Regions from separate parts of the Teredinibacter turnerae T7901 genome, predicted to be linked through region 3. Evidence: predicted binding sites of a transcription regulator. Region 3 holds the regulator's gene; each other region holds the start of a gene.

Region 1 (10,990 bases), 1.2 Mb from region 3:
GTTTCTGCCAATACCGGGGACAACAGTATAGTTCGCGCGTTGGACATGGGCGCTCACGATTTCGTCTGTAAGCCCATCGAGTACCCGGTGCTTTCCGCACGCATGCGCTCTGCACTGCGCCTGGTGAACGCTCGCCGTGCGCTGGTACGCGCTAACGAAGAGCTGGAGCGGCTCGCCACGCAAGATACGCTGACTGACGTGTACAACCGTCGCCATTTCTTCACGTTGGCAGAGGCTGAGTTTTCCAAAGCCCGTCGCCATGGTCGCCAACTCTCGGTGCTGATGTTCGATGTCGATCTCTTCAAAGCCGTTAACGATACCTACGGTCATGCAGCCGGCGATCAGGCATTGCGCACCATCACGGAATGCTGTCGCCATGTGGTCCGTGATTCAGACATTCTGGGGCGCCTGGGCGGCGAAGAGTTCGCGCTCTGCTGCCCCGACGCCGACTTGGATGGCGCTTTCCATCTGGCTGAGCGCATCCGCACCAACTGCGAACTTGCCCAGGTCAATCTCGACGATGCCGCCTTCGGAATTACGCTCAGTATTGGCGTAACCCAAATGAATGAGAAGGATGCACACTTCGACCACCTGCTCCAGCGTGCAGATACCCTGCTATTTCAAGCCAAAGCTCTCGGCCGCAACCGCTCGGTTGCCTGCTGAAATCTGCAATCGCCTACGAATCTGTCGGCGGTGTTTATAGTCAATTTCCTACATCAACTAACGAACTCTGCCACTGTCGCTTGTCCCCGCTAAAACCGACAATATTCATCAACAGGGAAGTACATAGGGACGTGCTCGATGGCCAGGATAGGTCAATGGATGCGCACTAACCACTTAACACGGATGTCGTCACGGATGTGCGCGTGGCCAGGTAAGGTCAACGGAAGCGCTCTTAGGTGGTTTACTGTTCTGGATGAACAGTTTTGTATGTTGCGTAAACAGCAAGGAGGCACGGGTAGGGACACTCAAGCTATTGCGGCAGGAAGCCAGGAAGTCATACCGACAATAAGGTCATTGTCGGGGTGCGCAGAAAGGATTCTGAAGGAAGGACGCCCGGTAGATTCAGTGCTTTTCAGGGAATGAAAACAGGACGTTATTTGTGAACTGAAATCTCCCGCTTTTAAAAAACCGCTGACTGCCGTTGCGCCGTCAGCGGTTTTTTGTTTGCCGTTCGCGGTTGAAATCTGGCGTTACTCTACCGAATAAGCGATAGCCACCCGCAGCAACCCCGCAACCGACATGGCATCGGTTATTTCGCCATTCTCGACCATGGTAACGGCCTCGGCGAGTGAAAACTTCTTCACCACAATATCTTCTGAATCTTCAAGCTGCTGAGTGCCCTGCCGCAAATCGGTAGCCACGTATATTTTACCGACCTCGTCGCTGACCGAATTCGACTGGTGTAATGTCATCAACTCCTGCCAGCCGTCCGCTAATAAACCGGTCTCTTCCTCCAGCTCCCGTTGCGCGGCCTCCAGCATGTCCTCCCCTTCTGGGGCGCCGCCTTCCGGAATCTCCCAGGTGTAGCAATCCAGCGTGTAGCGGCTTTGGCGAACCAGCCAGGTATTGCCGTCTGCGTCAATCGGGATAACCCCTACTGCACGGTTTTTAAAATGCACAACACCGTATATCCCGGGAGTGCCTTTCGGCGTGAGCACCTCTTCGTGGGTGACTTTTATCCACGGGTTTTCGTAAATGTCTGTCACGGATAGCTGCTTCCAGCCACCGCATTTTGTTTTCGCCATGATCTGGCCCCCAAGCCTGTGGTTAATTACTTTCTGGTGGGTTATCGGAAAAATGTGTCATCCCGTTTTCGTCCACCCAGCGATATGACGGCGCATCTTGCAGCGGTGCTTTTTTGAGCACCTCTTGATCCGCAGCTGCCTCTGATCTATCGGTCGGTTCGGTGGCGGCAGGTGCTTGCATAACCCGCGCTACAAGCAGCCTTCCCTTAGGATGCATCAGAAGTTCGGTAAGCTTTTTCTCGTCCAGCATCTGCCGAATCTCTGGGTCGGTCATCAAATCCAACACTTCTGGATCATCGCGCAAATGGTCCGCTTTACGCCATAACTGCGCCACACTAGCCGCCAGCTTACTATCTGCCTGCTTACTATCTGCCATTGTGCCGCCTGCGGCCGTTTCCGGCAGATCAGTCAACATTTGTGCACGGGTTGCAGCAAACGCCGGGTGCCCGACGAAAGCTTTGAATTCTTCTGTCTCGGCAAGAGCGTCCGAATCCGCAGCCTCTACAGCAGCCTGAGCTCGCGAACTCTGCAATAGCGCCTCCAACTCTGCCGAACGGCCTAAAGCTCGCACATCCGCTAGCGTCTCCGCAGGTTTCTCGGCCAGCTGAACAGCTATCGCTTTGGTAAGCGGGTCAGTCTCCACGCTAGCGGTAGCCGCGCGTGAAACCGAGCCCATCAGGTTTCCGGCTGCATTCTGCAGCAGTCTATCTGCGGCGGCTGGCTCTACTAGCAAGGGCGCAGATACACCACCACCGAGTTGCATAGCGGCCAGGAGCAGTTGATATACCCAAACCCCTGCCAAGCCACTCACAACACCCGTGAATGCACCCAGAGCGGCACCAAATCGAGCCATGCGGTGCTCTCGCTTGATGACGCGCCGCAACAACCATCCCGGGAGAACGCCAATACAAAGTACGACCAACAGGTATACCAGCCCATAGCCCAATAACATTGCCAGACCATTAAAGCCCAGCATGTCATTAACATTTGCCCCCCAAATGACACATGCGATATAGGCGCACACAAACGCCAATAAATCGACGGTCGTCAGCCAGAAGCCTTTTTGATAACCGCGCCAAAGACTGTATCCCAGCCAAAGCACGAAAATAACGGTTATTATCGGCATAAGTTGCTCAAATCCCTCGCGCTATAGCCTATAATCGCCCAGCTAGACCAGAAACAACCATTCCGAGGTTAATGGCTTGCGCCATACCCAAACCCCGCCCCGATTTCTGCGAAACTGAACAAAACATTTCAAACGATCACCCGTTATATCTTACGGAAATAACTGTATGCCGAACACCGACTCTTTAAACAATTTATTTGCCAGCGATGAATTTATCTCGCGTCACATTGGCCCTGACCAAAATCAGGTAGAAAAGATGTTGGCCACGCTGGAAGTGGATTCGCTGGATGCGCTCATCGAAAAAACAGTTCCAGCAACAATTCGGGAGGCACAGCCACTGCCACTGGCAGAGCCCGTTGCCGAGCATACAGCGCTCGAAGAATTAAAAAGTCTGGCAGCGAAAAACGACGTATTTACCTCGTATATTGGGCTCGGGTACCACCCCACTCGCGTACCTAATGTAATTTTACGCAATGTGCTGGAAAACCCCGGCTGGTACACAGCCTACACCCCCTACCAGCCTGAAATCGCGCAGGGTCGACTCGAAGGTTTACTAAATTTTCAACAAATGATTACTGATCTCACCGGCATGGAAATGGCCAATGCTTCCATGCTGGATGAAGCGACTGCTGCCGCAGAAGCCATGGCCATGGCCAAACGAGTCGGCAGAAAAAATTCGAGCAACTGCTTTTTTATTGATAAAAACTGCTACCCGCAAACCATCGCAGTAATGCGTACCCGCGCCGAACATTTCGGCTTCGACATTATTGTCGATGCGCCCGAAAAAGCACTGGCGGGGGAAGATTATTTCGGTGCAATTTTACAATATCCCGGTGCCGATGGCGGTATCGGCGATATTGAGAGCTGGATTAAAACGATCCAGAGCAAAGATGCGCTCGCGATTGTTGCCGCCGACATTATGAGCCTGGTGTTATTGCGCTCGCCCGGCGATATGGGCGCAGATATTGTTATCGGTTGCAATCAACGCTTTGGAATTCCCATGGGCTTTGGCGGCCCGCACGCGGCTTTTTTCGCGTTTAAAGAAAAGCATAAACGTTCAACGCCAGGTCGTATTATTGGTGTGTCAGTAGACAGCCGAGGCAAGCAGGCACTGCGCATGGCGATGCAAACCCGAGAGCAGCATATACGGCGAGAAAAAGCGAACTCCAATATTTGTACTTCGCAAGTTTTGCTCGCCGTTATGAGTGCCTTTTATGCGATGTATCACGGTGCCGAAGGTGTGGACCGTATCGCCCGGCGTATTCACATACTGACCAAAATGCTCAGCGAGGGGCTGATTTCTCTTGGCTACAAACTTCGCCACACAACCTTTTTTGACACCCTGTGTATTGAAGTTGGGGACCAGCAAAAACCGCTGCTGGACCGAGCCCAGCATGCGCGCATCAATCTTTGCGCCATGGGTAGCGGAGCGCTATCTATCAGCTTAAGTGAGTGCACTACGCTGGACGACCTTACAGCCCTGATCGCCGTTTTTGCGGGTGGCGAATCGCCGCTGGATATGCCCAGCCTGGAAGCTAAAGCACAACAAAAAGCCGTGCTTTCGGAAAACCTTCTGCGCGATGGCCGCGCCTTACAGCACGAAATATTCTCGCAGTATCACTCTGAAACAGAAATGCTGCGTTATTTAAAAAGACTCGAATCCCGCGATATCGCGTTAAACCACGCGATGATTCCGCTCGGTTCCTGCACCATGAAGCTGAATGCTACAGCAGAAATGATTCCGGTCACCTGGCCGGAGTTCGGCAATATGCATCCGTTTGCACCTATTTCGCAAGCGGCAGGCTACGCCGAAATGTTCAACCAGCTACAGCACATGTTGGCAGCCTGCACCGGCTACGATGCTATCAGCCTGCAACCAAATGCTGGCTCGCAGGGCGAATATGCTGGCTTGTTGACCATTAAAAAATATTTCGAAGCCAAGGGCGAAGTGCGCAGCATCTGCCTTATTCCGCAATCTGCGCACGGCACCAATCCGGCATCGGCGCAGATGGCTTCAATGAAAGTCGTGGTTGTAAACTGTGACGATGACGGCAATGTCGACATCGCCGATCTTGACGCAAAAATTGCACAGCACGGCGAAAATATTGCTGCAATTATGGTTACCTACCCTTCAACCCACGGTGTTTTTGAAGAAAATATCACGCAAATCTGCGACAAAATCCATGCAGTTGGTGCACAAGTGTATATTGATGGCGCCAATATGAATGCTCTCGTGGGCATCGCCTCACCCGGGCATTTCGGCGGCGACGTTTCCCACCTGAATCTACATAAAACATTTTGTATTCCTCACGGCGGCGGCGGTCCTGGCATGGGCCCCATCGGCGTTAAGGATCACCTCGCACCCTATCTCGCTGCACATCCATTGCAAGAAATACCGGGCACGGTTGCGGCCAACGGTACTGTGTCTGCGGCCCCTTGGGGCTCGGCGAGCATCCTCCCGATCAGTTGGATGTATATCCGCATGATGGGTGCCAAAGGCATGAAAATGGCCAGTGAGTACGCTATTCTAAATGCAAACTACATTGCAAAACGCCTTAAAAATCACTTCCCTATTTTGTATTCGGGCAAGCACGGTTTTGTGGCGCACGAGTGCTTGTTAGATCTGCGTCCTTTAAAAGAGGCGAGTGGCGTATCGGAAGAAGATATTGCCAAGCGGCTGATGGACTTTGGTTTCCACGCACCAACGATGAGTTTTCCGGTGGCTGGTACATTAATGATCGAGCCTACAGAATCTGAAAATCAATTTGAGCTGGATCGCTTTTGCGACGCGATGATTCAAATCCGCGAAGAAATTCGCAAAATCGAACAGGGAGAACTTCCTGCGGACGATAACCCGCTGGTCAATGCACCACACACCCTCGATGATGTGTGCAACAGTGAGTGGAATCGCAGTTATACACGCGACCAGGCCTGCAGACCCTTGGATTATTTAAAACACCACAAAGTATGGCCCACGGTAAATCGTATCGATAATGTCTACGGAGATAGAAACCTTATTTGTTCCTGCCCCGGGGTCGACGACTACCGCTAACCCTCACTTGCCGCCCCGTAAACAGCGAAAGCGGGGCGGCGTAAAAACGTTACTATTTGTGTCTTTTATTGCAGGCGCCAGTGCCTGCAATAGCCAAAGCAAGCCCTACACCCCGCCCCCTACCAAGCTCCATGTCACCTACCCCGAGCCCAGCGACCGAAACCCTCATGGATTTGATGCCTATGTACTCACGCTGCTGCGCCTGGCGCTGGAAAACAGCGGTCACCCGTTTGCGCTCACCCCAGTAAAGCGGCCAAGTTTTGGCGAAACCCGCAGCGAAAACTTTTTGCAAATGCGTGAATACAACCTGCATTGGCTCAATACCAACCTCCACAGGGAGAAACTGTTGCGGCCAATTCGTTTACCGCTTTTTCGGGGGCTGATAGGCTGGAGGCTTGCTCTGGTAAAACTGGGTGATGAGAGACAATTCGAAAATACGCACAATCTCACCCATCTGAGCCACTTTAAAGCGGGCCAGGGACACAACTGGCCCGATAATCCAATACTGCGCCGCAACGGTATCCCACTCCAGCTTTCCGCCAGTTGGGAAGGTTTATTCAAAATGCTCGACCAGGGCCGCATTGATTACTTTCCCCGCTCGGTTATTGAAATTTGGGATGAACAATCGTTGCCGCTTGCTCGTGGGCTTACGGTGGAACCCAATATCGTTTTGCACTACCGCGCCGCCTATTACTTTTTCACCAGAAGGGATTCGCCAGAACTGGCAACCGCCATAGAAAGCGGCCTTTACGCCGCAATCGCCAACGGCGACTTCGAGCGCACATTCAACCAGTTTTATGGACGCGCAATCCAGCGCTCGCAACTCGGTACACGTCGTATCATTGCATTGGAGCGGAACGACCTGAATTTTCCTGTTGCCGAGTTGCTCTGGTACAAGCCACCTAAACGCGAATAACCGAGTTTCTAACTCAATATTTTGCTAGCGATTGAAAATCGCTCTAACTGGCTCGCTCAAAGCATACCTGCGGTGCTGAAAGCGGTTGTAGTGTTTAGGAACCTCTTAACCCAGTGATTCCTGTAAGCCCTGTAACACCCACGGGAATAAAAGCGCGGCCTGCAGCAATCATTTGTGGCGCAGCCTTTTCAAGTTTTGCGTCACGTCAACTTACAGACATAAAAAAAGCCGCACAAGTGCGGCTTTTCGTAACCTAGATTTGCCAAATTATTTAGCGCGCGGCACCAGCGATACGTTGTAGATATTAGCTTCGCGGGCAGCATCTGCTATAGCGACGTAAGTTGAGGTAGACGCTTGCTCGTTCGCCATAACAACAACGCCACCCTCAGGGTTTTCTGCGCTCTTCTGTGCGATAAGTGAACGTACCGAGCGAATATCAACACGACGCGAATCGATGAAAATTTCATCGTTAGCATTCACCTGAATAAGGATACTTTTGCTTTCGCTATCGGGTGGTGGTGGGTTATCAGTGTTCTCGGGAACATTCAAACCCAGCGACTTCTCCTTCACAAAAGAAGCAGTCACAATGAAGAAGATCAACATGATGAACACCACGTCGAGCATGGGTGTCAAATCGATTTCAGCCTTGTCTTCGGCTGATTGCTTACGTTTTCTACGACTCACAGTTTATTCTCCAGTTAAAATAGCGTGATCGCGGAGTTCATGGCCTATCTGCTGATAAGTGCCACCCCGATTGTACTCCACAGCGCACTGCGAGCATCGCGACCTCATCGAAAGGCTACCAGCAAGCTGACAACAAAGCGCTAAGTGTAGCACCGGTTTAACCGGCCGGCTGCTGCGGCGCAGCAGGTTTATCGACAGCTAAGTCAGCGCATTCTACACGATCTTTTCTAAGACTGCTTGCATCCAATGCATTCACTCAGTATCCAGGTCAAATTTCTGTCTGTAAGGGCTCTAGCGCCCAATTATGATCAATAATTGGCCTAATATCCTGGGGCTGAGTCCATCAGCCTCGTTAATCAGTCATCCGTCCAACAACGTCCGGTAACCGAATGGGGGGATACCATCATAAAAAACATGGATTTATCGCCATACCAGAATCAAGAACAAACAGGTTATCGAGCTATTTTGATCAGTATTCAGCGCTACATGACTCACAGCACTTACCGTACATTGAGCTCGAACAGCACACTCTGAATTGAATTTTCGAATGGAGGCTCAATTTCAAGTAAACCGTTGGTAAAAGATCGACTTGAAGTAGTTATTTGGATGTATAAAAGCCCCAAGCGTCTCCACGTTTTGGTGGACAAATAACTGCCGAAGCAAATGTATAATCCGAGCCAATGCCGTCGCGCCTAAACAAATAACGGCCTCAAGACTCGCCTATTTCACAACTGAAACGAAGCAATCACAATTCCAGCGCATTAGCGTTAACAGGTAATTGGCTTAGTTCGCAAAAGGAAAACTCAATTGCGCTTGAGGGTGAGACCGCTCCGCAAAACTCAAACCGACGCCCAGCAACCTTAGAGGTCTTTTTTGACGAGCCCAAGCGGCGTAGCACATTCGCTCAAACTCTTGCGAGGAGAATATTTTCCCGCACCGGCTCACCGACGATTCGAGTGTAGTTTGAGTGAAGTCGTCGAACTTTAGTTTCACAAATTTCTTACTGACAGCAACTTTTCTCTGGAGTTTGTTGTAGCGCTCCTCAAGGCCAACAACCAACTGGTCAATTTGATCCGCAATTTCCCCTGGGGAAGAAATGTCCCTAGCAAAAGTTGTTTCGATACTGAGCGATTTTCTCTCTCGGGAGGATTTTACCTCTCGCTCATCGATCCCCACGGACATGCGTTTGAGATTCGCGCCGAATCGTCCAAAACGTTGCACCAACTCATGTTCGGAATAAGACTCCAGATCGCGGCAATACAATAAACCTTCACGAGCCAGTTTTTCGCGAGTGACTTTACCTACGCCAGGGAGCTTTTGAAGCGGTAGATCCTTGACAAATTCTGTCACTTTATCTGGAGTAACCGTAAATAACCCGTTCGGTTTAGACCAATCGCTTGCAATTTTCGCTAAAAACTTTATTGGAGCCACTCCTGCAGACACCGTAATCCCCAACTCAGTCTCTACCTGCCGCCTTATTTCTCTCGCGATAAGCGTAGCGCTGCCATGGAACTGCTGACAGTCGGACACATCTAAAAACGCCTCATCGAGCGACAGCGGCTCAATTTTTTCACTAAAGCGGGTAAAAATTTCAAACATTTGCGCAGAGACCTGCTTATAAAGTGGGAAATTCGAACTCCGAATCACCAATTCAGGGCAAAGACGTTTAGCGTGTGCAGAAGGCATTGCGGAATGAACCCCGTATTGACGCGCTAGATAATTACACGTGGAAATAACGCCTCGGCGTCCTGGATCACCGCCTACCGCCAATGGGAAATCGGCCAGATCAGGGTTTTCCCGGATTTCCAGCGCGGCAAAAAAACAATCTGCATCCAAATGAATAATTTTACGAGGAGAGTTCAACATGGCTCACCGCCTGAAACTGAAATTTTGTAAGGATAACCCGCCGACAAATACTGTATTATTATACAGTTAATTTGGTGAAAATTTATTGCTTTTTTAGTGTTTAAATCCTAAAAAAACGTCTCCATATTGAGCGCACTAATTTTTTTCAAAAATCGTCCGTCATCCCGTTTTTTTTGAAGAATTAATTAAATTTCGCTAATTCTCCCCCCGCGACTTAAAAAATTTAAAGAAAAACACCATAAATCGTCTCTAAATCGATGAAAAAACTTGAATTTTTCTTGTTATTTCGTAATGTAGTGCTACAACTTCAAATAACATGATCAACCAAGGGTAAAAAAGGTAACTACTATGGCCGCTAAGAAAGCAAAAGTTGTAGATTCCGTGGCTGCGCTGGAGAAGGAACTCTCCGCGTTAAAAGCCAAGTTAGAACAGGCACGAACTTCAGCTGTTAAAGCTGCTGAAATGTCCGTCGCCAAAGTAACAAAAACCGCTGAAGCTGCAATCAAAAAAGCTGACGCTGCGAAAACCAAACTTGCTGCGGTTCGCGGCAAGAAGAAAACTCCAGCGCAAGCTAAACAATTGGAAGCTGCCCGCACCAGCGCTACTGCCGCGAATGCCGCAGCTGCAGCCGCAAAAAAAGAGCTTTCTCAAGTAAAAGCCGAATTGGCAGCAGCTAAAGCCGAAGCTCAGCAAGCCGCTGCGCTGGCAAAAGCGGTAGCTAAAGAAGAGGCTGCATACCTGAAAAAGGCTAATGCCGAAGCAAAAGCGGCAGCCAAGAAGCAGGCGGTGAAAGACAAGGCCGCAGCCAAAAAGGCCGCGGTAAAAGCCAAGGCGCAAGCGAAGAAAACCGCCGCAGCCGAAAAAGCTAAGGCCAAAAAAGCAGCGATTGCCGAAAAAGCCAAAGCAAAGAAAGCCGCCGTTAAAGCAAAAGCCGCTAAAACTCCCGGCAAACGCGGGCGTCCAGCGACCAAGGCAACAGCAACCGGCACCGCCGCCGCACCTAAAAAAACTCCGGGTAAACGCGGACGTCCAGCCACCAAGAAAGCCGTAGATACAACCACAGCGGCAGCACCTAAAAAGACCCCAGGTCGCCGCGGTCGCCCGGCAACTAAGACTGCAGCACCTAAAACTGCTGCAAAACGCGGACGTCCAGCAGCGAAAAAAGCTGCACCAGCTGCAACCGGCGCAGCACCTAAGCGTCGCGGTCGTCCACCTAAAAACCCATAATTGGCGTTTTAACTTAGCGACCAAGCAAAAAGGCCGATCACTGATCGGCCTTTTTCGTATCTGTTCGTGGTGTGCAAATCAATACCTGCACAACAAGTACCTGTCTAATACACCCCAAAGGTATAGGTAATAGGAAGCAGACTCCAAAAGTCAAAAGTCGGTGTTTCCACAGAATAGAGCCCGTAAAGCGGCGTATAAAGAAAGTAAGATAGGGCTGAAGTTACTTTTTGGCAGGAATCTGCATAATAGCCCCAGGAAACCTGGCTTGCTCAGATGCGAGCGCGATGGTTCAGTCTGAAGCTTTTCTTGCGCGAATAAAAAACCGGATTGTGTCCTTCTCTACAATGCATTTCGCTCGATACTTTAATGCT
Region 2 (10,990 bases), 1.3 Mb from region 3:
CATTCACGCGTATGTGCTCAAATTTTTCTGCCACCGACAACACATGTTTGCCATAAGCTGCCAAACCACCGCGGTGATCCCAGCTTTTCGCCATTTTGCCTGGCACATCACCAAACACAGGGAAAAAATGAAAGCGCACACTAACACGGTCACCAAAATCCGCTATCAACTCATCAACGCGTACCTGCGAAGCATATGCCCAAATGCACAGTACATCGGAATAATGATCTATTTGAATTCGGGACATCACACTTCCTCAATTTTTTGCCCGGCAAGCGCGAGCGCACCTGCCACGCCAGCCTGACTGCCCAACGCCGGCAATACAATATAACTTTCAATATTTTCTTCAATCGCCGGGTGCCGCACATAACCGTTTAAGTAGCCAGCCGTCGCCGTTTGCACCTTGCCCAACATCTGTGACTGAGCCATTACACCGCCCCCCAAAATAACGCGCTGAGGCGATAAGGTGCACACACAGTTCGCTATCGCGACTCCCATGTAAAACGCTTGTATATCCCAGGCATGGTGATCGGCAGGCAATGCTGCAGGATCACACCCCCAGCGGGCGGCGAGCGCAGGCCCACTGGCCAAGCCTTCAAAGCAGCGGTCACCGTGGTACGGACAACTGCCTGCAAAAGTATCATCGGGATGCTTTGGCAATAGACAGTGCCCCAATTCGGGATGTACCAGGCCATGCACCAAGCGACCGCCACTCACAATACCTCCGCCAATGCCAGTGCCAACCGTAATATACAAATAATCACTCAACCCTCTGGCAGCACCCCAGCGCCCCTCTGCGAGCGCCGCCGCGTTCACATCGGTATCCAGCGCCACAGGTACCTGGAGTTCACGGGCTATCACACCGGCAATATCCGTATTCTGCCATCCAGGCTTGGGCGTAGATGTAATAAAACCGTAGGTTGGCGACTCCTGGCGTAGATCTAACGGGCCAAATGCGCCTATTCCCAGCGCTGCCAACTCCGGCTTATAAGGCGAAAAAAATGCCAATACGCGTTGTAGCGTCTCCTCAGGGCTGGTTGTTGCGAACCGGGTCTCGTGTATATCGGACGGCCCAGTACCTACGGCGCAAACAAACTTAGTACCGCCCGCTTCCACCCCTCCGAGGAGTTTTGTCATGTGTTATTCCTATACTGATACTGGCGCTGACCCTGGCTCCGTATGCGAGAACACAGGCCTAATATGGCAACCATTATATTTCACCCGGCCAGGCAAAATTCCACCTTGCCATAAACTGCCCATCGGTATACTGTATATTAATACAGTTTTTGTTTTGAGCCATCCATGTCTACAGACCGCACAACCCCACCACCAGCGACATTGGAGCAACTGCTTCAGCGCGGGGACGTGTGGCGGGGACATTCGCAATACTTTATCTCACAGGATGCTGTCGATACTGGCTACCCGCCGCTAAATAGCGCGTTGCTCAACAACGGCTGGCCCCTGTCCAGCCTTATTGAAATATGCCAGCCCTCTGCCGGGCACGGCGACTGGCTGCTTACAGCCCCTTGTGCCCAACACCTATTACAGAAGCAACCGCACGGTTATATTGTGCTACTTAACCCACCTGCGCTGCCCTTTTCTCAGGGCATGCTCTTCAGCGGTATCCCCCTGGAGCAGTTAGTGGTGGTACAAATTACGGCAAAAAATGATTTTATCGCCAGTTTCGTAGAACTGGCACGCGCCTCTAGTTGTGCGCTGCTTATGGCCTGGCAACCCAAACAGGCGTTAACCTACACCGAATTGCGCAAATGTCAGCTGGCGACGGCCGATGGCTCAGGCGTTTACCTGCTTTTTCGTCACAACCGGCAACGCCTGGAAAGCTCGCCCGCTTCATTGCGCCTGACAACACAGCTGAACTCACAGCATCTACAAGTGCATATCCTCAAGCAGCGGGGCCAGCTAAGGCCTGGTTCTGCGGCCATCGATTTGCCGCTGCCAGACTACGCACAAACTTACAAACCACACCGCCAGTTGGAAGACACACCGACTTCTCCCAATGTGGCCAACGATCAGGTATTTGCGCCTTATCAACCCCGTCGCAATGTACTGGCATTGCGTATTAATCGCGGGCGACCGCTCAAAGTTAAGCGCAGCGCGGGCTAGGCCTGATACCTGAAACTGTTCGGTGACGCCCATGGCCCTATCGTCAAAAAGTCTATGGTTGGCGGTTCGCCTTCCCTGTCTGCCTCTGGAAGTGTTTGGTTTTAAACACCAGACTGACCACGCGCTGATAACGCAAAAACAGCGGGTTCTGTGTGCGTCAAAACCGGCAGTTGCCGATGGTATCCGTGCTGGCATGCCCGCAGCCACCGCACAACTGCTCGGTCAACATCAGCAGGTTGAGCGCGACTTCGCATTGGAAACAACCGCGCTTAACGCCCTTGCTGATCGCCTGTATATGTTTACTCCGCACCTGACGCCTCTGCAACCGGCAGCCCACTTACAAGCCGGTATTTTGGCGGAAATATCCCGCAGTCTGGCGTTATTTAAAGGCCTGACAACACTGGTCGAGCAATTGAAGGAGAATCTCGCAGACACAGGGTACGAATTAGCGCTCGGTTTGGGTCACACCGATTTATGTGCCTGGCTGCTGAGCTGGTCGCCAACACCACAACCCATTCAACACTACACCCAGTCGCAATTTATTGCGCAACTGGACGTTATGCCGGTGCGTCAGCTAGGTGAGTGCCACTGTGCGCAACTGCCTTACACACAACTGCAAAATCGAATCGATGACCTGGAAAAATCCGGATTTAATACGATAGCGGATTTAACCCGGCAAATTGGCAACCAAAACACATCCAGCCTCCGCCGCCGTTGGGGCGGCGAGTTCTGCGGCCTTCTTAGCCAGGTGCTGGGTATTGAGCACAGTTTGCAGCAAACACGCCTGTTCGCGACACCCTTGCCACAGTACCAGCCGGAGCAGTTTTTTTACGACAGCATTCAGTTCGACTATCCCTTGCAAACCGTTGAGCAATTGCTGCAACCCATGGAATATTTGCTGAATAACTTGCAGCGCTATCTCAACAACCAGCAGTTACAGTGTCAGAAAGTTGAGTGGCTACTGTTCGATATTTATCACAACAAACAAACATTCAAGGTACACAGCAGCCACGCCCAGAACGACGCAGCGCTACTGCTTGAGCTAAGCCGCATTCAGCTGGAAACTCAGTCACTGAGTTTTGAGGTAGACACTGTAGAACTGATCTGCCGTGACACCTTCAAACATACACCGAACACAGACCCGCTGGGGTTTACTCAACACGAGAGCAACGCCCGGGAAATGGCTCACGATTTTGCCATCGTGACCGCAAAATTAAAGGCCCGCCTGGGAGACCAGGCGCTGTTTAAAGTCGCATATAAAGACACCCATATTCCAGAGCTGAGCAGTGCGAAAGCGCCTTTGGAACAGGGAACATCTACCTCCTATTTACCGCACGCTCCACGCCCCAGTTGGCTGTTTGATAAACCTCAGACGATTCAGGAAAAACAGCAGCGCCTGCACTGGCGAGGAACCATCACATTACTGCAGGGGCCAGAACGTATTGAGGGCAATTGGTGGCAGCAACAAACAGCGCGGGATTATTTTATTGCCGCCAGAGAAGACGGCCTGCGATTGTGGATTTTTTACGATTTACACCACCGCCAGTGGTTGGTGCAGGGTATTTTTTCCTGATAAATAGACAGCAAACATCGCTTTGGTTATGAGTAGAAAACCGCTACTGAAAAAAAGATATACCCGTGACACATTGCTGTATCAACAAGGGCACGTAAACTTAGGGGGAACGACCAGACAAGATGTGCAACGAAACTTCGGGGCATTTAATTATGAAGAAATTACTGGCCGCATTACCCGCTGCAATATTGGCAATTACCTTATCGCAATCCATTCGGGCCGAAACACTGAATTGCGAAACCATTAACTGCGACTGCACAAAACTGCCGTCCACAGCGTGGCAAGACGTGTGCAGAATCAAACAACAGAATTTACAAGCCACCTGCCGGGACAAACAAGGCAAGGTTTTGGGATACTGCTCGGTACATGGCCCGGCCGCAAATCGCGTAGCGCTATCGCTGGATCTCAGCCGTACCAGTGTCGAACAAAGCAACTCTGTTAGCACGCTGAACAATAAGTTTGCAGCAATATACTGGTCAATGCACCAGGACATTGAAATAACCGAGCGTTACATCAAGCAACAAAAATATTCTCCCGCCCAACAGCGGATTAACCGCGTACAAGCTAACCTGGATACCCTGTTCGATTTGCAAAAAAATATGGTGTCGATTTTGGAGGACAGCGGTAACCGGGCAAAAACAGAGCAGTCCTGGCGCAACTTCGCAGAAGATACCGAAGCTGTCAGTGACAAGCTCGCCAGTATGGGCAACAAACTACTGGACAGCGCAGACAGCGAAAACGCAAACAGCACGGCCATTGCCCTGCTGCAAGCGGCAGGGAATATCTACGAACATGCTGGCTACGGCTACGCCAAGGGTATTCGCCACAAAATGTCGGCGCACGCCTGGAAAAAAGCCGCCGACAGCAGCGCCGACATTCTCAATAAAGCGCACAACCTGGCACAGGTAGAGCAACAAAACTACCGCTACCAGGCTGCGACACGGCTCCACCGCGCAAGTTATAACTGGTTGATCGCCATCGATAAAAAATCCGCTCAGGAAGCTCTGGTGGAATCACAGCAGTTTGTTGATGACTCAGATGCAAATATTGAAAAAATACTCAATAATCCAGAGTTAATCAGCTCGTACTAAGCAATAGGGTTTAGGGCCTGTTAAATCACCGCAGTCAAGTCAAGCCGCGCAAACTATACAGATCTGTTCAAATTTGTCAGTTTGCGCCGGTTTGGCCAGCAGGCCATGCATTACCCCAATCTTGTGGCCAAAAAGCAACACAGTAAACCGTCCCCAATTGGCCTTCAAACCCTCCCGTCGATGATGTGCACCTGCGATAGATAACTGTATATTTAAACAGCATACTTGACGCATGGCTTACGCACACCTTTTCACCTTCAGCAATTTCACGTTTCTGCGCGGCGCCTCGCACCCGGCCGAAATGGTTGAGCAGGCATATCGCCTGGGCTACGACGCCATCGCACTCACCGACGAATGCTCTCTCGCGGGCGCAGTTAAAGCCCATGTTATGGCTGAAGAGTGTGGTATTAAACTTATTGTTGGCAGTTATTTTAAGCTGTCCAACAACTGCGAGCTCATTGCTCTGGCGCCTGATCGGGCAGCATATGCGGAGCTTTCCGGTTTTATTACCCTCGCCCGCCGCCGTGCAGACAAGGGCGAGTACACCGCCCATATGGATGACCTGCGTTTTCGCCTGCAAACCTGTTTGATTATATGGCTGCCAACCGCCAATACCGCCACTGAAGACAATGCCCGTATTTTCTCTGCCGCCTTTAAACAGCGCCTCTGGCTGGGTGTTGGTCACCAGTTGGCCGGCGGAGAACAGCGCCTGTTTCAACAGTGGCAAAATCTGGCTGCAACCTACCAGCTTCCCATGGTCGCGAGCCATCTGGCGCTCATGCACAGCGCAGAGCGCAAGCCCCTGCAGGATGTTCTCACTGCCATCAATCACAACACCTCGGTAAGCCAGCTCGGCACCCGTTTGCAAAGTAACGGCGAAAATTACCTGAAGGCCATTGATGAAGTGTTTTATCTCTATCCTCCAGGGCTAATAAAGCAAACCCTGCTCATAGCCGAGCGCTGCAACTTCTCGCTGAATGAACTCAAATACCAGTACCCACAAGAACTGGTACCCAAAGGTCTCAGTCCAATCGCGCATTTACGCGCACTCGTCGATAGCGGCAAAGCCAGGCGCTGGCCAGGTGGGGTACCCGCTCAGGCAGAAGCCATTCTGGCCAAAGAGCTGGCGCTGATCGAAGAACTCCACTACGAATATTATTTTTTAACGGTCTACGACATTGTCGCTTTCGCCAGACAACAGAATATTTTGTGCCAGGGGCGTGGCTCTGCAGCTAACTCTGTAGTGTGCTATTGCCTGTTTATTACCGAAATCGCGCCAGGGCAGATCAATGTTTTATTCGAACGTTTTATTTCCAAAGAGCGCGATGAACCACCCGATATTGATGTGGACTTTGAGCACCAGCGGCGCGAAGACGTTATTCAATATATCTACACCAAGTATTCCCGTCAGCGCGCAGCCCTGGCTGCGACGGTTATCAGCTATCGCTCACGCAGTGCTATTCGCGATGTCGGTAAAGCCCTTGGATTAGACCCGGCATTGGTCGACCACCTGGCAAAATCTCTCGCCTGGTGGGACAGAACAGGCGATCTGGTAAAGCGTATTGAGGCCGCCGGGGTACAAACAGAACGTCAGCTGGTGCAGCAGTTTTTCGCTCTGGTACAGCAGATCATTGGCTTTCCCCGCCATTTATCGCAGCATGTGGGCGGCTTTGTGATAACTCAGGATAAAGTCAGTGACCTGGTGCCCGTGGAAAACGCCAGCATGCCAGGACGCACCGTTATTCAGTGGGATAAGGAAGACCTGGAAGCGATGGGCCTGTTAAAAGTGGACATCCTGGCGCTGGGCATGCTCACCGCCCTGCGCAAAACCCTGGCGATGGTGAACCGCTACGAACCGGCCATTGCCAGCCTGGCAGATATCCCCCCGGAAGACCCGCACACTTACGATATGCTCTGTGCCGCCGATACCGTAGGCGTATTTCAGATTGAGTCCCGCGCCCAAATGTCGATGCTGCCCCGCCTGCGGCCACGCACGTTTTACGATCTGGTGATCGAAATCGCCATTGTGCGCCCCGGCCCCATTCAAGGGGACATGGTGCACCCCTACCTGCGCCGCCGCGACGGCCTCGAACCTGTTAGCTACCAGAGCCCAGATATTGCAGATGTACTCAAGCCCACCCTGGGCGTTCCTATTTTTCAGGAGCAGGCGATCCGCCTGGCGATGGTTGCCGCCGGCTTCAGTGGCGGCGAGGCCGATCGCTTGCGGCGCGCCATGGCCAGCTGGGGTAAAAACGGCAACCTTCTGCAGTTTGAGGAAACCTTTATTCAAGGCATGCTGAATAACGGGTACGAACTGGATTTTGCCCATCGCCTGTTTGAGCAAATCAAAGGGTTTGGCGGCTACGGTTTTCCCGAATCCCACTCTGCCAGCTTTGCCATTCTCTGTTACGCCTCGTCTTGGCTGAAATGCCACCACCCGGCCGCGTTTTACTGTGCCCTGCTCAACAGCCAGCCAATGGGCTTCTATTCGCCGTCGCAATTAATACAGGATGCCCGTCGTCACGGTATTCCAGTACTCCCGGTGGATGTGAACCACAGCGAAGCAGAATCTGCCCTGGAACCCGCAAACAGCTACCGAACACCCTGGGCCATACGCCTGGGTTTCACGCGAATTAAAGGGCTGGATAGCGAAGCCGCGCAGCGCATTGCGGATAATCGCGCCCAGCAGCCCTACCGGGATATTCAGCAACTTGCCCGGCGCAGTGGACTCAGCCGCGCCGATTTGCAAAAACTCGCCGCCGCCGACGCGCTTCACTCTCTCGCAGGCAACCGCCATTTGGCCCATTGGCAGGCCGCCTCGGTGGAAGCCCAGGCAGGCTTGTTCGACGATGAACCGCCGCCGGGTGACGCCCTGCTAACCGCGCCACCGAGCCTGGAAAAAGACCTCACCAGCGATTACAACACCACGGGATTGTCGTTGCGGGTGCACCCCATGGGCATTTTGCGCCAGGAATACCCCTTTAGCCGCTGCAAACAACAGCGCCAACTCTCTGGTTTATCGCACGGGCGCTTTGTCCAGGTGGCTGGCCTGGTAACCGGGCGTCAACGGCCGGGTACTGCCAAAGGCACCTTGTTTCTCACCCTGGAAGATGAAACCGGCAATATCAATGTAGTGGTATGGAAAAGTACACAGGAACGCTACCGCAAAGCGTTGCTCACCAGCAAATTGCTCATCGTGAAGGGCCACCTCGAGCGCAGCACACCCACAGCTACCACTGACGCGACGCCCGTGATTCACGTCGTCGCGGGCCAGTTGCTGGATTATTCTGACCGCCTGGAATCGCTGGCCCTGAGATCTCGCGACTTCCACTAGTTTCGTTGCACCTGTGATACGAGCAGTGAAAGTGCGAGCCAAATCGCATTCCGCTAAACTCAAAGATCATGACCAAAGCAAATCACACAATGCTGTCCATTCTGATTCGCAGCTTCGCCGCCTGCCTGCTTTTTGCGATACCCACCGCCAATGGCAAAGACCTTGTCAAATTTTGGGCAGGGGGACCAGGGCGCGACACCTACGATGCACAATTGCTCGCCATGGCTCTCGACGAAACCGTCGAGGAGTATGGCGAATATCAACTGGAATTGGTGGCCGATGTACTGGGCGTAAACCGCGGCCGCCGGCTACTCGGCGAGGGCATAGTGGTGAATATTTATGTGAGTGCATCGCGGCCAGACAATCAGAATATGTACACCCATTTGCTGGAAGTAGACTTTCCGATCCTGCAGGGGCTGTTAGGGTATCGAAGACTGGCGATTCTAAAATCACGACAGAATGACTTTTCCTCGGTTAACAGTGTTGCCGGGTTATCACGTTTTGTCGCAGGTCAGGGGCGCGGCTGGCTGGATGTAGCCATCTTGCAGCACAACGGGATACAGGTAAACGCTTCTGGCGAATACAAAAGTCTATTCGAAATGCTGGACCGCGGTCGCTTCGATTACTTGTTGTTGGGAGCGCACGAAATTGTGCAAGCGGTAGAGGCACAAAAAGATCTGCACCCGAATATCGTTATCGACCAGGACTTACTGCTGTACTACCCGTTCCCGGTGGTTTATCAGGTGAGCCCCACATATCCCGAACTGGCAAAACGGGTAATGAAAGGGCTTAAAAAACTGGAGGCGAATGGGCGTTTTGATCAGTTTTTCAGGCAGCAATTTGCCACTGTCATCAGCGAGCTGCAGCAGCATAAAAAGCTTATCCTGCTGCGCAACCCCTATGTTGCCAAAACCAGTCCTCTGGCTCGGCCACATTTACTGCTCAACTCCAGCCCCGCCCGGCATGCCCCATTTGCAACCCATCATCGAACAGGAACATTAGCGGAATAACACGTTGAGCAGCACAGGTTGAGCACCAAAGAGTTCAGGAAAAACATCTTTGGACTATTCAATGCAAGCACTGGCTCAATACAAGCAGTGGCGCAATACAAGCACTGGATCGATGCAGGTACCAGCTCAGTGCAGGCACTGGCAAAATCGGTAAACTACAGCTGTGCGAGCCAGGTTGCAGCACCCAAAAATGCGGTTTGTGGATGGGCGATAATATCCACGGGAATATCATCCACGTAGTGAGACATTACCCCCTTATTGGAGAAGCGCGATTTAAAATCGCTGTCTTTCAGAAAATCCAGCATCCTCGGCAAAATGCCTCCCGCCAGATAAACGCCACCGCTAGCGCCATAGGTTAATGCCAGATTACCCGCCACCGTACCCAAAAAGCTACAGAACAGGTTAAGCGTATACACGCAGGTTTGGTCCGCAGCTGACATCGCATCGGCGGTGATATCTTTCGGTTGCAGCTCGCGAGGAGACACACCGTTAACCTCGCACAGGGCGCGATATAAATTCACCAGCCCTGGGCCCGAAATAAACGTTTCTGCAGACACGTGGCCATGGGTGGCGATAGCCGCTTTAATAACCTCGCATTCCAGCGCGGATGCAGGTGCAATATTCACATGCCCCCCCTCGCTGGGTATTGGCAGCCAGTTAGAACCGGTATACGCCAGCCCCGCCACACCGAGTCCAGTGCCTGGGCCCATAATAGCCTTGTTGCCTTCCGGGTTCCTTGAGCCGCCTTTAACAGAAACTAGATCGGTGGGGTTAAGTGCGCTGGTCGCCACCGCAAGCGCGCCGAAATCGTTAATCACGGCAAATTTTTCGAAGCCGAACGCTTTGCGGATGCCAGATTGGGTAAACGACCAGCTCAGGTTGGTCATTTGTACGCTATCCCCAGCAATGGGGCCCGCGATGGCAACACAGGCAGAAAAGGGCTTGAGTGAACCGAGCGAATCCATGTATGCCCGCAGTGCGTCAGCAAAGCCTTCGTATTCAGCACCATTGAGGATCTGAATATTTTCGATAACAAACTGGCCATTTTCTGTACCAGTTACCAACGCGAAACGAGCATTTGTGCCGCCGATGTCGGCAACAATGGAAGGGAACATAGGCTTATCCTTAAAATTCTATTGGGCGTTCAACAGACGGCATTTTCGGTGCTGGCAGAAAGCGCGTCAAGCGACCCACCTTCCGCCACAAATTACAAATGTTTACCCCGCAAAACCGGTTATTGTCGGTAAAATGGCCGTTTGCTCTGAATCCGGCCATACCAAAGGTAAACAACATAATGAAAATGAATGTGTTAACGCGCTACTGCCGAAAGGCCCTTTTTGTGGCTGCCACCCTGGCAGCAGGCAATTTTGCCAACGCCACAACGGTCCAATTTCAAACCTCGCTGGGTGACTTTGAAGTTATTCTGTTTGATGAAAACACACCCAAAACCGTAGAGAACTTCCTGCAATACGTCTCAGATGGCGCGTACACCGATTCGGTAATCCATCGTCTGGCGCCGAATTTCGTTGTCCAGGGCGGTGGCTTTATCTTCAATGATGAAGCTAAGCTGGAGTCCATAGAAAGCCGCCCAGCCGTAGTCAACGAGCCCGAATACTCCAACCTGCGGGGAACTATTGCGATGGCGAAGCTGGGGGGTAATCCGGATAGCGCCACCAACCAGTGGTACTTCAACCTCGGCAACAATAGCGCAAACCTGGACCTTCAAAACGGCGGCTTCACCGTGTTTGGCCAGGTAAAAGATGACGGGATGGATATTGTGGACGCGATGGCGGACCAAACCATCTTTAACATGGGAGGTTCATTCACCACAGTCCCTTTGGTGGACTACACCAGCGAA
Region 3 (10,990 bases):
GATATAACCTCAACTCTAACCTGCCTCGCTCCAACCCCTTGCTCACCAATGCGCTAGGGGGCACTTCTTTGAATTGCCCCAGGATTCTACTCAGATAAATTTGACTCAAACCGAAGCGTATCCGGTACATGCAAGGTGGAGGTGGGAAAGGCACATTGCGCACCATGTTTTTGAATAATATCCAGAATCTTTAACAACACATCCTGTTTTACCTCGTGGTATTTCACCCACTCAGTGGTGTGAGTAAAGCAGTACACGAAGAAGTCTAGAGAGCTCGTGGCAAACTGATTAAAATTAACTATTAACGTGTTATCTGAATCAATTTCTGGGTGCGACCTAAGCATCGCTTTTACGTCTACAATTATCTCCCCCATTTTCACCCCATCATCGTAGCGGATACCGACCGTTTCATAAATGCGCCTGTGGGTCATGCGTGAGGGATTTTCAACGGAAATTTGCGTGAACGTGGAATTTGGAACGTACAGTGGGCGCTTGTCGAAAGTCCTGATGCGCGTCAACCGCCAGCCTATGTCCTCCACAGTGCCCTCAATATTTTTGTCCGGAGAACGCACCCAGTCACCGACAGCAAAAGGCCGATCCAGGTAAATCATCAAACCTCCAAAAAAGTTAGCCAGCAAATCCTTCGCTGCAAAACCCACTGCAATACCCCCAATACCCCCGAAAGCCAGCACACCAGAAACGCTATACCCCAGCGACTGCAGGCCCACCAAAACGGCCGTGATAATTACCGAGATACGCAACAATCTACCTAAAGCCATTGCCGTGGTTTTATCCATCGGCTTATGGGTGAATTCGGCGTCCATCAAATTGGCTTCGGCACGAGTGATAAAGCCGTTGAGAAACCACACGCTTATCACTATAGCGCCCAACCGGCGCACCCAATCGACTGATGCCAACACAATTGAATCCGCGTGCTGGCCTGCTATTTCAGCCGCCAGGGTTAACCCTATCCCCCAAATCAGCCACTTTAATGGGCGCCTAACACTAATAACCAACGCATCGTCCCAAAGATTGTGGGTTCGCGCAGCCCTGGATTCCAACTTAGCCATAAACCAACCGGCAATGGCCGCTGCCAATAAAGTCAAAAAAACAATAACAAAACTATCGGCAATCCAAAGGTTGGACTCACCTATCCCAGCCGCGAATGCGGTACGTATCGCCTGTAAAATATCCACGGGTATTAACCTCTTGCTTAAATGCTTATCAAACCAAAGCCTTCCACAAAAAAAAGGAGTATTGATGACAGTTTTTTAAATCAATTATTGTCGACTGGGCCATCAAAAAATAATTACACACACAAAAGCAACAAGACCTCCCTGAAAAAGAAACCTGAAGCGCCCATAAAAAAGAGAAAGACTGAAAAATAAAGCCAACGCGGATTCACAGATGTGCTGAGAGAAAAACCATGAATGAAGCTTAGCTGTGAGAAAGTGCATCGAGGTTGATATCGAAAGGTGTGTCCAAACGTTATCACGGTGCCGGCTTGCATAATTTTTACAGATCTCGACACCGTAAGTTTTATTTGTTCACAATGTAAAGTGTAGCCTTTGAATTCTTAGGGAGCCTTTTACAAACCTAAATATCAAGACACCCAACTTTAACTCGCCCCGAATTTTACTAAACCCAAGTTTAGTAAAATCCAACCGGAAAGGATCAGAGCTTTTTCAGCGAATCAAAACCCATAGCCCGAACACACATACGAGCGCGCTAATAAAAAATCGAGAAACTACGAAACTCCCACAGAACCTGTAGTTTGACGCGTCGTGGGTGGAGCTGTAATGAACCTCGCCATCAAAGCTTTATAACTCGCCCCCATGACACGCATATTTCGCCTCAGCAAAGGCGGCGATCCTCACCGACAAACACCGCTAGCTACGTGCAACTAAGCTCTCGAGTTGAGCTCGTACTCCCTTCGCTCGGGCAGACCCGCGTAGAGAATCCCACTCGAAGCACCGTTTGGCACGCATGCATTCGAGCCGAGATGGAAATACAGTCGAGAAGGTCGCATCAAGGCGAGCCAACGCCTCTTGCGCCCCGGCTGGATTATTGCAGATCAAGACACTATCGCAGCCTGCCGCCAATGCTTTGAGTGTACGCTCGCCATAATCACCCGCAGTGACCGCGCCCTCCATTGTGAGATCATCGCTGAATATAATACCGTTAAACCCAAGGTCCTCACGCAGAACCTGCTGCAACCAGAATGAGGAAAAGCCCACAGGTTCCGAGGCTATTTGGGGGAAATGAATATGCGCAGGCATGATGGCTTCGAGCTTAGGGAGTAATGCTTTGAACGGCTGGAGATCGTGCCTGGCCACCTCGTCGAAACTACGATTATCCACCGGTAACTCCAAGTGGCTATCTTCTACGACGCCACCATGGCCAGGGAAATGCTTGCCTGTGGCCGACATGCCAGCTTCAATTAAACCATCTGTTAGCGCTTCAGAAAGGGCAATGACAGCCGCAGGATCTGGTCCAAAACTGCGACTCCCAATAATCTGGCTACGGCAATCGTCCACATCCAGCACCGGCGTAAAGCTCATGTCCAACCCACACGCAATGAGCTCCGCCGCAAGCAACCAGCCCGTTTCATGGGTAAGTGCCAACGCCTCTACTGGCGACTTAACATAGAGATTTCCCAGTTGCTGCATCGCCGGAATAGGCGTGAACTCGCCACCAAAGCGCTGCACCCGACCACCTTCGTGGTCAACAGCAATGACTATGTTCGGTGAGGCCTTGCGAATTTCAGCGGTTAATCCACAAAGCTGCATAACATTGGTGTAATTACGGGAGAAAAGAATTACCCCGCCTACCCAAGGGTTTTGTAGGAGATTTACGTCACTTTCAGAAAGGGTTGTACCGTCAACGTCCAGTACAACCGGGCCTAACTCAGGTTGGGTCATGGGGTGATCTCAACATACCTGCCAAAGCAGGAACCATCAAATGCAAAACTTCTTCAAGCTCAGTATCGGTGCTGTAGTCTGTATTCAAAATAGAGCGCAAAGAATCAAAACTCGAAAGAGTAAACACTGCCGCGCCAAGCATAAAATACAAGCGCCAATAAAACTCAACAGGTGAGACGCCCGGCATGGTTTTATGCATTAATGTGGTCATCCGATGGTACGTTTTACCAAAATTAGCGACCAAGTGATGCCGTAGGTGTTCCTGCGACTGCGTGTAGGCCAAATTTAACAAACGCGTTAAGCGTTGCACGCTAACACCACACACAGTAGTGGTTTTTAACATTGTGTCTAAAACACAGGAAATTACCTGCTCCGCGCTCGGCGCTCCACCTTCCGGTTGTGCAGCCTCCAAACTGTCAAGCTCCTTCTCCAGAATCTCGCAAAAAGGTTGCAAAAATTTAGAAAAAACCGCCTGAATCAACTCTTTTTTTGAACCAAAGTGATAGTTCACTGCGGCCAAATTAACATCAGCCATACCGGTAATCGTTCGCAGCGACGTTTCCGCGAACCCCCGCTCAGCAAACAGCACTAACGCTGCGTTGAGGATTTTTTCTACTGTTTCAGCCTGTGCCATACCCTGCTCCTCTTGGGATTTTTATGCGCCTCATCCAATAACTTGCGGCGCCGGTTTATATGCTGGAGTTAGATTATTTTTATTGGTCTAACCCCACAATATAACCGCTTATATTATATACAACGACAATGTTAGATATCTATGAATACACCTATTTTTCAACCAGTTAACCCACAATTTTCAACGGTCATCAACAATACACACTTATCGTATGTAAATCATCAAATCAGGTTCAAAAAATCTTGCGTTCGACACAAAGGCAAACCGTTGCTACAAAAGAAGGGGCATTCATTGAAACCAATAGTGGATTGAATAACGACGTGGAAATTGGTAAGTCAAACAGTCGTTCTAGCGCGCCACGACGCCACAGTTAGTACGTAACATCACATGCTACTCAATTTTCCAAGCAGTCTTGCGTTAGCCACGAAGTATCCCCCGGAACACAATAGATACTACACAGTTAGCCCTGAGACGAACTGTTCACTTGTTCCGCTTTTGCTCAGCCATTTGCACATCAGCCCGACTACGCAACCTTCCCTTTTTTCTTATCGAGTCGAAAACATCTGTAGTCTCAACAGTCGCCTGTTTTTCCGACCGCCGATTATTCGACTGCATGGTATAAATTTTTTCTTCGTTTTCAGCAGGTTTTGAAGAAGGCTCACCCAGTGTGTTCAGCCAATAAAAAGCGCCCGTTATGCAAACGTAAACAAGCCATTTCACAACGTAGGAAATGCCGACATAGTCGCGGCTATCTATTTTTTGAGCGTACTCAAGAAAATCCCTGTGGGCCGCGGCTATCACGAAATAGCTCGCGAACAGCACTGCGGAGGATATAATTAGTCGCTTATAGTGCTTCCAAAGCGCCGTAACTATCAAAGACTTTGTTAGAAACTTGAACATTGGTTTTTACCGCTGAGCCGCAAATTCACTAAGACCAGAACGAAATACCCAAGGCCGCGAGCAATGCGACTATAGTTTTGTCTTTGAGTTCTGATTTGAGTTTATCTTCCTCTTCTTTAACGATGACCTCTAGAATCTCATCGTCATAATCTTCCGGACGCTTACCATGTAAATAAATCCGGGTCCTTGCTCTATCTATTGCCTTTTCCCGAATTCTTGATTGGATTCGCCCCTTGACTCTTCGGATATGCCGACCGACGAAGCCTCCCTTCTGGGAGCTTAGCTGTTTTTCTTCAGTTTCCATTATTAACCTGTAGCAAGGGGTGCTCGCACTTTCTTTCCACCGCCTGGGTAACCAAGTGACGGATGTGGTTGCACCGCAAAGAATACTGTATATAATACCAAATACTGTATAAACAAACAGATATAAATTTGGTATCACCTAGCCGCCAATACTGCACCCTTTAAGAGCGAGAACCGTATGATCAAACTCACAGCTCGGCAGCAACAAATCCTCGATCTTATTCGAGATCACATCGCTGAAACCGGCTACCCACCTACCCGGGCGGAAATCGCCGAAATTCTGGGGTTTAAATCCGCGAATGCTGCAGAAGAGCATCTTAAGGCGCTCGCTCGCAAAGGGGCTATCGAGATGATCGCCGGTGCCTCACGCGGCATCCGCCTTCCTGAAGTTCAGTCTGGCATACCCCTGGTTGGCCGCGTTGCCGCTGGTAGCCCGATCCTCGCGCAAGAACACATAGAAGACTACTGCGACATACCCCATAACTTTTTTAGCCCAAAAGCGGACTTCCTGCTCACCGTTCATGGCATGAGCATGAAAGACATCGGCATTCTTGACGGAGATTTACTCGCCGTCCACAAAACCGACCAGGTACGAAACGGCGATATTGTAGTGGCCAGAATCGATAATGAGGTCACCGTAAAACGTTTCAAACGGGAGCGCAATCGTGCGCAGGTAGAATTATGGCCGGAGAACCCGGATTTCAATGTCATTGAAGTGGATTTGCGCGACGCCAACTTCGCTATCGAAGGATTGAGTGTCGGCGTAATACGCCGTTCATAGAGGACTTACCAATGGCCGCTACCCCATTACATTCAGCAAGCCCAGCGCAAGCGGCAGGACCTCGTGCCCGCAAAGCCCTGGACCATGGCGTGACTGAAATCATTATGTCTCAGAGCGAGCCACCGTTCGCGCTGGCGCTCCCGATGCTCGCGCATCTGAGCAGGTCGGCCAATAATCGCTGGTTTACCTGGATTACCCTGACGCCCATTAGCAAGCAGTTTCTTGTTCAGCAGGGCTTCAAATTGAACAACGTCAGGTTGGTTTATGCGAAGGATGAAGAAGATGCCAAGTGGATGTTCTGGGAAGCACTGAATAACGGCCGCAGCGATGTAGTTGTCACTGCCATAGACTGCTTGAGCGCCAACGACCTTGCCGCACTCGATGCGGCCTCGCAGCACGGAGAGTGCCGAGGTTTGCTCCTGCGCACAAGAGACTAGACAAAATTTACTGGCGAGGCGCATACCCGCGCCTCCAGTCAAATGCCGCGCAACATACCAATCCATGATGCTTTGTGGACAGGGATCTTACAAGTTGCAGCAAAACCGCAGTATCCCGCTCCCGAAGCTGTTGTCTTAATCACATCCAACCAATAAACCGATAGTGCAAACCCAGCTCATATCGCACAGTAAACAGAGAATCGCTGCTCGAACTTCTCAAGGGTGATTTTCGTCTATCAGTCAACGCGGACTGAGAGTCACAAAGCTGCGTTGGTAGTTTAGTGAACCCTACGTATTTAGTCAGCCCTGCAAATAGCACATACAAAAAGCCCCGCTCTCTTGCGAGTGATCTAGACCGGATATTGCGTATGGACGGAAGGGAGTTGACTCGCGCTTGTGGCGCTCATCTTTTCTGTTACGGGAAGGCGCGACTAAAGGTCGTAAAATTGCCTAGGCAATTTAGTGCACCCTGCGCATTGAGCAGCCCTACAAAAATAGCACATACAAAAAAGCCCCGCTCTTACGAGCGGGGCTTTTTTGTATGTGGCGACCCGGAAGGGACTTGAACCCTCGACCTCCGGCGTGACAGGCCGGCATTCTAACCAACTGAACTACCGGGCCGCAACGAGGAGCGCATTGTAGCTATGTTGAGTTCCATGTCAAACATTTATTCTACATTTGGCCAGAACTTGCTCGTAAAACGCCCAATGCGACCTTTTCGACTTTAATTTCCGCAGAAGCAAGGCTGCCGAGATTAACCTAGCGTGTTCACTTGAACAAGCTCAGCGTTAACCGTTCCTCGCCAGCATCAAGCGCAATGCTACAGGTGGCGGTAGGCCCCGTTTATGTAGGCCAGAGCACGTGGTTCACCCGGGGCAACCAAGGTTTGCTCCACTTCCCCCACGAATATCGTGTGAGTACCATAAACCATAGACTGGGACTTGCGGCAAAAGAAGACCGATTGCGCGTCTGACAGGTAAGGTACTCCGCTGTCAGAATGATTCATCCAGGCACCTTCGGTAAACCGACTACTCGCCATTTCCGGGGATGCACAATTGATGGATACCTGTTCATGCTGTGGGGCCAACACATTGATGCAGAAGAAATCGGTGTGACTTACGGCCGAATGCAGCCGAGCTTGCTGATTTACACATACCAGCAGCGACGGCGGCTCGCCGGAAACAGAAGTGACGGAGGTGGCAGTCATCGCATAGCGTTCACCCTGCTCATCAACCGCGGTGACAACGCACACGCCGGAAACGAGTCGACGCATACCTTCAAACATAGTTACAGCAGCTTCGGTAGACTGTGTCATGTGCTTTGGGGGCTCATTGTTTTGTGTCATAAGGGCGGGATTGCGCGCCCCATCAGTGAGGGAACACGTGTAAAATCCACGCAACGTAACCGGCATTATATCTGATGACCATGAAGAAATGGACGGCATTATGGCCGGTGTCCGCGACGTAACCCCGAGACCGTGATCTATGCCCTTCAGCATAGATCCCCATTAAGGCAGCTAGAAAAGAGACCAATGAACGATCAGAAATACAGTAACCTCTGGAACGATGAGCTCATTCGTAAACACGACCTCGCGGGACCAAGATACACCTCCTACCCTACAGCACCCCAATTCGATGAGTCGTTCGGTCGCAATGAGTGGCTTAGAGCCGCAGAAAAAAGCAACAGCGCGAGCGCCCCACTGTCATTGTATTTTCATATCCCATTTTGCGATACCGTCTGTTATTACTGCGCTTGCAACAAAATCATCACTGCGAACAAGAAGCTTGCGATCCCCTATGTAGAAGCGCTAAAGAAAGAAATCGACATGCAGGCCATATACATCGACAGAAGTCGGCCAGTAGATCAACTTCATTGGGGTGGCGGAACACCGACCTACCTCACAGACGAACAGATGCACGATTTGATGGCCCATACTCGATCTGCGTTTAACCTGCTTGGCAACGACAGTGGTGAATACTCAATCGAAATCCACCCCAAAGGGGTTAGCCCTGAGCGCTTGACCAAACTGCGAGCGCTTGGCTTCAACCGTTTAAGCATGGGCGTTCAAGATTTCGACGAAAATGTGCAAGTGGCGGTTAATCGTTTCAACAGCGAAGAGGAAGTTTTAGCGCTCGTACAAGCAGCGCGCGCGCTGGACTTTAAATCCATCAGCTTAGACCTTATTTATGGACTCCCGCTACAAACATCAGCCAGCTTCGCAAAAACCTTGGAACGGGTCCTAGCGCTAAAACCCGACCGTCTATCCGTATTTAACTATGCGCATTTGCCAGATCTGTTCAAAACTCAGAAGCAAATAGACTCATCTCAACTGCCCGAGCCACAGGAAAAGCTAACCATTCTTCGCCAAAGTATCGATACGCTTCTTCAGGCAGGCTATGTGTATGTAGGAATGGACCATTTCGCCCTGCCAGAGGATGAGCTCGCAAAAGCTCAACAGGCAAAAAACCTGCACAGAAATTTTCAGGGGTACGCCACCCATGGGAATTGCGAAATGTTTTCTTTTGGTGTTTCATCAATATCGGCGTTTGGTGATACCTTTTTCCAAAACCACAAGACTATAGACGCGTACTATGCGAGTTTAGGGGAAGACGAACTTCCACTGTGGAGAGGTATCGCGCTAAGCGAAGACGATAAAATTCGTCAAACTGTTATTCGGGAATTGATATGCCACTTCGAACTACCCTTTAGCAAAATAGAATCCCAATACCCCATTGCGTTTAGCAAGTACTTTGCAGCTGAACTGGCATCCTTAAGATCACTGGAAGCCGACGGATTACTGAGCATAGGTGATAACTCTATTGACGTGAACGAGTCCGGCCGATTACTCATACGCAGGATATGTATGGCATTCGACAAATATCTATCGGCCAGTGCACGCGACCAGTTAAATGCTAAAGCCAAGCCAAAGTATTCACGCATTATCTAGCGGATCACAGCGAGACCAGCGCAGAAAGACATAAGACTTGGCTCGCTTACCTTAACGATACCCGCAAGTCCCAAGACAGCCCTTCAAAGTCTCCAGATCGCCGTAAGGCGAGCTGGTTGACTTTTACCTCACAGCCTAACGCATACCATGCATCGGAAGCTCTGATCAACTTAGTAATTTCTCTGCGTGACGAGCGGCGATAATTTGTGCCCGTGGGTGCTACGGGGCTTACAGAAGGCACTAGGTTAATCAAATGTTCCTATACACATTCCATCAGCAACGATGTACCGGAGTAAAACTGCGTGGAAGATCCAGCAATCCAAAAAATCAAGCAAAGGCAAAGCAAAGGCAAATTCCTAAACAGCGAGCCTGTATCTGGCCGCACGATCAAGAAAACCCTGCAGATATTTCTCCGCTTCCTGACAGAAAAACGAATCAATACAGAACCGAGCAGCCAAATACCCGTTGTTCCCCTTACAGCCAACCAGCTCGAACAACTACCCGAAGACCAGCTGTTTATAATAAAGCTTGGTCACTCTTCGTTACTGCTCAAGGTGTACGGGGAGATATGGCTAATAGACCCCGTATTCGGAGAACGCGCATCCCCGTTCGCCTTTATGGGGCCGAAGCGCTTCCACCCCACACCAATCGACCTTAAGACACTGCCATTTATTGATCGGGTACTGATATCACACAACCATTATGACCACCTGGACAAGACCACAATCCGGGCGTTAGCAAACAGGGTCGGCCGCTTTTATGTACCTGTTGGCGTTGACCAAACGCTAATTAAATGGGGGGGCGAACCAGGGAAAATATCCTGCTTCAATTGGTGGCAAGAAGAAAAAATACAGGATGGATTTATCGCCTTTACGCCGACTCGCCATTTTTCAGGCCGCGGGCTCTCAGATGCAGACAAAACACTTTGGGGAGCATGGGTTATCGAAACAGGGCGAGAGCGCTTATATTTCAGTGGCGATTCCGGCTATTTTGCAGGGTTTGCCAACGTGGGTGAAAAGTACGGCCCATTCGATTTAGCCTTCATAGAAACCGGGGCCTACGATAGCGACTGGCCCGATGTTCACATGACACCAGAGCAAAGCCTGCAAGCATACCGGGATGTGAGAGGCTTGCGTATGATGCCCATCCACAACGGCACCTTCGATCTCGCGTTCCACCCGTGGTACGAACCGATGGAACGAATATTTCAACTCGCCAAGCGCCAACCGGGCTCACAACCAGTCCCCCTTTGTACACCAGTTTTTGGCGAAGCACATACGCTCGAATCACTAACCCACACCAAACCCTGGTGGCAACCATTGATGGCAAAACAGCAACAATCAAAACTGGCTGATGCAAAGACACAAAAAAACAGCAAACGGTAATCCTCTAAAAGTCAGCCGAGCGCCGAGAATAGTCGCCTTTTTCGCCCGCTATTCTTTAGCTCTTTACCCGAAATAAGGGTACTGAAATTTATACTCATTTTTTGAAAACCACCTTAATGAAAAAGCCAAACATTCCAACGCTGAGTATTTTGCGTATTCCAGGCCTCGAGATTAAGCGGGCGAGGTTTAAAGGATCGATCAGCGATGATAGGGGTGGCAGGTCGTCTTATAGGGAACATTAGTTTTTGATTGGAATTACTGCTGTCGGTTTTCGGGGCCCCAGGCCGTTTACTCGGAGGCGGTCCTGTCTTCAAGGTCCAGGCACACTTTATTCTCAATGTGAGCGCAAATCGCAACTTTGCTCAAAAGTTCCAATTCACGCGTAAGCTCAATACAAATTGGTTGTCCACCCCTTCCTCTGCGTGGTCCACCCATTGCAGCACTGGCTGCAATGAAATTTCAGCGGGTAAGGCATGTTGCCAATAGAGTTCGATCAAGTTGTCATTGTGCAAATGTTTTTGGGTCACTTCACTGAACATCATGCCGAATTGATGTCGGCCGAACTCCCGAACAAAGCCCAGCATATGATGCTGTCGAATGTCATCAACTTCATCTTCCAGAGCTGACCAGACCGCGAACATTGCCCAGTCCTGATTAATCTGGCGCTGGTAGTTTACGTACC

What was found. The regulator LexA, encoded in region 3, represses DNA repair genes until DNA is damaged. The targets are predictions, from matches to a motif close to ACTGTNTNTANANACAGT.
Region 1: a site for LexA is predicted at 9,442-9,459, ahead of dinB (DNA polymerase IV). Genes of this name have one in related genera too.
Region 2: a site for LexA is predicted at 4,992-5,009, ahead of TERTU_RS12930 (error-prone DNA polymerase). Genes of this name have one in related genera too.

The regions. Positions count from the first base shown of each region.
Region 1 covers NC_012997.1:741,749-752,738, reverse strand. Annotated here, with positions in the region: gene TERTU_RS03160 (diguanylate cyclase) at 1-663, shown strand, start outside; gene TERTU_RS03155 (NUDIX domain-containing protein) at 1,194-1,748, opposite strand; gene TERTU_RS03150 (CvpA family protein) at 1,771-2,874, opposite strand; gene gcvP (aminomethyl-transferring glycine dehydrogenase) at 3,041-5,926, shown strand; gene TERTU_RS03140 (type 2 periplasmic-binding domain-containing protein) at 5,985-6,842, shown strand; gene TERTU_RS03135 (ExbD/TolR family protein) at 7,110-7,526, opposite strand; gene dinB (DNA polymerase IV) at 8,310-9,392, opposite strand; gene TERTU_RS03125 (hypothetical protein) at 9,741-10,619, shown strand; gene TERTU_RS03120 (hypothetical protein) at 10,909-10,990, opposite strand, start outside.
Region 2 covers NC_012997.1:3,276,200-3,287,189, forward strand. Annotated here, with positions in the region: gene TERTU_RS12905 (DsbA family oxidoreductase) at 1-247, opposite strand, end outside; gene TERTU_RS12910 (ROK family protein) at 247-1,137, opposite strand; gene imuA (translesion DNA synthesis-associated protein ImuA) at 1,303-2,124, shown strand; gene TERTU_RS12920 (Y-family DNA polymerase) at 2,156-3,697, shown strand; gene TERTU_RS12925 (hypothetical protein) at 3,850-4,788, shown strand; gene TERTU_RS12930 (error-prone DNA polymerase) at 5,021-8,122, shown strand; gene TERTU_RS12935 (type 2 periplasmic-binding domain-containing protein) at 8,212-9,132, shown strand; gene glk (glucokinase) at 9,288-10,247, opposite strand; gene TERTU_RS12945 (peptidylprolyl isomerase) at 10,427-10,990, shown strand, end outside.
Region 3 covers NC_012997.1:1,973,310-1,984,299, reverse strand. Annotated here, with positions in the region: gene TERTU_RS08645 (mechanosensitive ion channel family protein) at 87-1,196, opposite strand; gene nagZ (beta-N-acetylhexosaminidase) at 1,890-2,921, opposite strand; gene TERTU_RS08635 (TetR/AcrR family transcriptional regulator) at 2,908-3,555, opposite strand; gene TERTU_RS08625 (hypothetical protein) at 4,484-4,759, opposite strand; gene lexA (transcriptional repressor LexA) at 4,937-5,539, shown strand; gene TERTU_RS08615 (cell division inhibitor SulA) at 5,551-5,976, shown strand; tRNA gene TERTU_RS08610 (tRNA-Asp) at 6,521-6,597, opposite strand; gene TERTU_RS08605 (flavin reductase family protein) at 6,797-7,291, opposite strand; gene hemN (oxygen-independent coproporphyrinogen III oxidase) at 7,508-8,923, shown strand; gene TERTU_RS08595 (MBL fold metallo-hydrolase) at 9,226-10,308, shown strand; gene TERTU_RS08590 (carbohydrate porin) at 10,671-10,990, opposite strand, start outside.